Regions from separate parts of the Gracilibacillus sp. JCM 18860 genome, predicted to be linked through region 1. Evidence: riboswitches for the same ligand, from Rfam matches in the RefSeq annotation. Region 1 holds a riboswitch; the other holds the start of a gene.
What was found. Region 1 has a riboswitch for thiamine pyrophosphate ahead of ACZ5R4_RS06100 (ABC transporter substrate-binding protein). Riboswitches for the same ligand answer to the same signal wherever they lie in the genome.
Positions count from the first base shown of each region.

Region 2: linked by a shared signal. The riboswitch ahead of thiD (bifunctional hydroxymethylpyrimidine kinase/phosphomethylpyrimidine kinase) and the one ahead of ACZ5R4_RS06100 (ABC transporter substrate-binding protein) in region 1 are both predicted to bind thiamine pyrophosphate.

Region 1 covers NZ_AP043868.1:1,170,802-1,173,004, reverse strand. The annotation lists gene wrbA (NAD(P)H:quinone oxidoreductase) at 1-311, shown strand, start outside; TPP riboswitch at 547-656, shown strand; gene ACZ5R4_RS06100 (ABC transporter substrate-binding protein) at 775-1,719, shown strand; gene ACZ5R4_RS06095 (MTH1187 family thiamine-binding protein) at 1,735-2,028, shown strand; gene ACZ5R4_RS06090 (ABC transporter permease) at 2,072-2,203, shown strand, end outside.
Region 2 covers NZ_AP043868.1:1,945,377-1,947,579, reverse strand. The annotation lists gene lepB (signal peptidase I) at 145-693, shown strand; TPP riboswitch at 758-866, shown strand; gene thiD (bifunctional hydroxymethylpyrimidine kinase/phosphomethylpyrimidine kinase) at 960-1,784, shown strand; gene thiM (hydroxyethylthiazole kinase) at 1,784-2,203, shown strand, end outside.

The DNA.
Region 1 (2,203 bases):
ATTCACAAGGCGGATTATGGGCTGCAGGAAAAACGATGAATAAAGTAGTAACAGCCATGTCTTCTGCTTCTAATGCGCATGGTGGTCATGAGGGAACCTTATTACATTTATATACCTCTATGATGCACTGGGGTGCGATCATCGTCCCTCCTGGATATACAAATGAATGTATCTATGGGGCAGGCGGAAACCCTTATGGAACTAGTGTCACACAAACTCCAGATGGTAAAATGCTGGAGGATGTAGAAGCAGCAGTGAAGCACCAAGCAACTCGTGTAGTGGAAGTAGCTTCAAAAATAGTTCAATCATAATTGTAGAAGGCAGATCTTCAGCAATGAAGGTCTGCTTTTTTTTGCACGTTAGGAAGATATAAAATTTCTACACAGCAGAAGCTTCGACCAAGTTTTTTAAGGTAACAAGTAAAAAAAACTAGGTACTTGTTAAAGTAGAGAGAATGCCTCGTTTTTTTCATATCTCCAATGAAGTACACAAAACTTGAATAATTACGATAAATATGTCAAAGTATGAATGTGATAGCAATAAGATATGGACATGTAGGGGGACTGGTGTTGCCAGTTGAGATTGTATCCGGAAGATACTGACCCTTAGAACCTGATCTGGTTAGCACCAGCGTAGGGAACATATGGAATTATGAATCTATATGCGCTCTAGGCTTCTGTCTAGAGCGCTTTTTCTATATGTATCCCTTAAAAACGACATAAGGGGGAAATCAAATTGAACAAACTATTAGTTGTCTTAGCATGTATGTTTTTTATGTTAACAGGATGTGGCCAAGACTCTTCTCAAACAGACAAACAGAATTTAACAGAAGTCACGTTTGTTTTGGATTGGACACCGAATACAAATCATACCGGATTATATGTCGCCCAAGCAAAGGGTTATTTTGAGGAAGAGGGATTAAATGTCAATATTGTGCTTCCGGGTGAAGCAGGTGCTGATCAAACGGTAGCTGCAGGGAAGGCCGATTTTGGAATAAGTGCACAGGAGGCGGTTACTGAAGCAAGAGTACAGGATATTCCGATTGTATCGATAGCAGCTGTTATTCAACATAATACTTCTGGTTTTGCGGCCCCAGTAGAGAAAGGAATCCAATCCCCTGCCGATTTTGCCGGAAAGACATATGGAGGCTGGGGTGCACCAGTGGAATCAGCAGTAATCGATTCCTTGATGAAACAAGAGGGTGCATCCGTAGATGATGTTACCATTACGAATATTGGCAATACCGACTTTTTTACTGCAGTTGAGCGAGATGTAGATTTTGCCTGGATTTACTATGGTTGGACTGGTGTTGAAGCAGAGCTTCGTGGTATCGACCTAGATATGCTCTACTTAACCGATTATTCAGAAAAACTAGATTACTATACTCCTGTTATCACAACAAATGAAACAATGCTAGAAGAGAATTCTGAAACGGTTCGTTCATTGTTAGCAGCAGTAACTAAGGGTTATCAATATGCTATCAGTCATCCAGCTGAAGCAGCAGATATATTAATAGATAAAGTACCCGATTTAGACCCAGAATTGGTAAAAGCAAGTCAAGAATGGCTCTCTCCAAAATATCAGGACGATGCTACAAGATGGGGAGAACAACGTCCAGAGGTTTGGAGAAATTATTCTGATTGGATGTTCGAAAATGGTCTATTAGAAAGGGAGCTAGACGTAGAATCAGCGTTTACAAATGAATTTTTACCTGAATAAAAAGGAGAGAGAAAAATGGCAAATGCATTAGTGAGTATTCAAATTATCCCGAAAACACCAAATGGGGAAGATGTGATTCCATTTGTAGATGCAGCAATTGAGGTAATCGAGGCTGCTGGAGTGAAGTACCAAGTGAATCCATTAGAAACAACAATGGAAGGGGAGCTATCTGCACTACTAGTGATTATTGAAAAAATGAATCAACGTATGCTAGATATGGGCTGTACGAGCAACATATCCCAAATTAAAATTTATACAAGGGCGGACAATCAGGCGTCTATGGAAAAATTAACAGAGAAATATCACTAAAGTAGTGGAAACAACATAACAGAGTAAGGACGGTGTTGAGCACATGATAAAAAAATCATGGCTTCCTATCTCAGTGATTGCGATAATGCTTTTTATCTGGGAGCTATCGACGAGAATCTTTCAAATACCAGATTGGATACTACCAGCACCCACTGTCATTATACAGGAGGCACTT
Region 2 (2,203 bases), 770 kb from region 1:
ACAAATTATGTTAATATAATAGAAGAACACCTTATCTATCTTCGTAATTCATAGATAGAAAAATGGTAAGCTAATACCCTATAAAGGATAGCACAAAAACTTTATAAAAAAAATTTCCTTAGTTCAGACGAAAGAAGGTTACCTATGGATAACAAATTTATATCAGAATTACTCTCATGGTTAAAAGCACTATTAATAGCAGTAGTTATTGTTCTAGTTTGTCGCCATTTTTTATTCACTCCATCTATTGTTAAGGGTGAGTCCATGATGCCTAATTTACAGGATGGGGATCGCATTATTTTAAGTAAGATAAGTGAAATAGAGCGATTTGACGAAATAGCTTTCGAAGCCCCGGACTCTGAAGATAATTATGTTAAAAGAGTAATTGGTATTCCAGGTGATAGTATCGAAATGAAAAATGACCATTTATTCATAAACGGCAAGGAATATAAAGAAGATTACTTGACAGCATACAAAGAAACGCTACCTGAAGGGGAAAGCTTAACGAATGATTTTACCCTCTATAATTTGACAGGTGAAGAAACAGTTCCTGATGGGAAATTCTTTGTGCTTGGAGATAATCGTCGTGTGAGCAAGGATAGTCGCTCCTTTGGATTCATTGATGAGGAATCCATTATTGGAGATGTGAAAATGAGAATCTGGCCACTCGATTCGATTGGGTGGATCAACTAGACATATATATCGCTTTCTTGACAGAATGGAACTCACATGTTTTATTAGAATTAATTGAATACAAAAATTCCACTAGGGGTGCCATCGGAATGGCTGAGATAAGAATAGTTCTTCTTGATCCCTTTGAACCTGAACTAGTTAAAGCTGGCGGAGGGAAGTGGAGTCGGTCAAAAGTGATAGATTGATGTAATAAATAACCGCTCCATTTATATAAGGGGCGGTTTTTTTATTTCCCTTCATTTCGTAAAAAGAGAGGAGAAAGGTTTATGTCCAATCAAATAGTAAGTGCAGTAACGATAGCCGGTACAGATCCTTCTGGTGGTGCAGGGATCCAAGCAGATCTAAAAACATTTCAGGAAAGAGAAGTCTATGGAATGAGTGTCATTACATCGGTTGTCGCACAAAACACTAAGGGGGTAAAGGCAGTAGAGCATCTCCCCATTGATTTTATAGAAAAACAGTTTGATGCGGTATGGGAGGACATTACCCCACATGCCGTCAAGACTGGAATGATTGCTACCATTGAGATGATGGAGCTCATTGCAAAAAAACTTACAAACAGTAAAATCCCATTTGTTATTGATCCAGTGATGATTGCTAAAAGTGGTGATCCATTAATGGAAGAGAAGTCTCGCGAGGTTATTCGGGATATACTCCTACCACTTGCAACGGTTGTTACGCCAAACGTACCAGAAGCAGAGTTTCTAGTAGGTTTTTCCATCAACTCACAAAAGGACACTGAAAAAGCAGCCAAAGTGTTGGTCCATCAATTAGGGGCAAAAGCGGCTGTAGTGAAAGGTGGACATCTTGATGGCGATGCGAAGGATGTATTATATGATGGGGCTCAATTTGATTATTTCAGTACGAAAAGAATCGATACACCTCACACCCACGGAACAGGCTGTACGTTCTCAGCAGCCATTACGGCCGAGCTAGCTAAAGGTAAATCAATTAACGAAGCGGTGGGGCTTGGAAAAGAATTTATTACAGATGCTATTCAACATTCTCTGTTACTAGGCAAAGGGAATGGCCCAACTAATCATTGGGGATATCGACTAAAAGGATTACCAAATAGAGGAGAAATGGAATAATGAAGCTAACACAGATTCAACTATTGCGGGAAAAACAACCATTAATTCATAATATTACCAACCAAGTAGTGATGAACTTTACAGCAAATGGCTTATATGCAATAGGTGCATCACCTGTTATGGCGCATGCTAAAGAAGAAGTAGAGGAAATGGCTCAAATAGCGGATGCGGTCGTTTTAAATATTGGTACATTGACGCAAGATCAGGTGGATGCCATGATCCTTGCAGGTAAATCAGCTAATAAAGCGGGAGTGCCCGTCGTTTTAGATCCAGTAGGTGTAGGAGCAACTACATTTCGCACATCCTCTGCTTTAAGAATATTAGACGAAGTAGATGTAACGATTATAAGAGGAAATGCTGGCGAGGTTGCTAATTTAGCCGGTATGGAGGTAAAAGTGAAGGGGGTTGATGTGACGGGT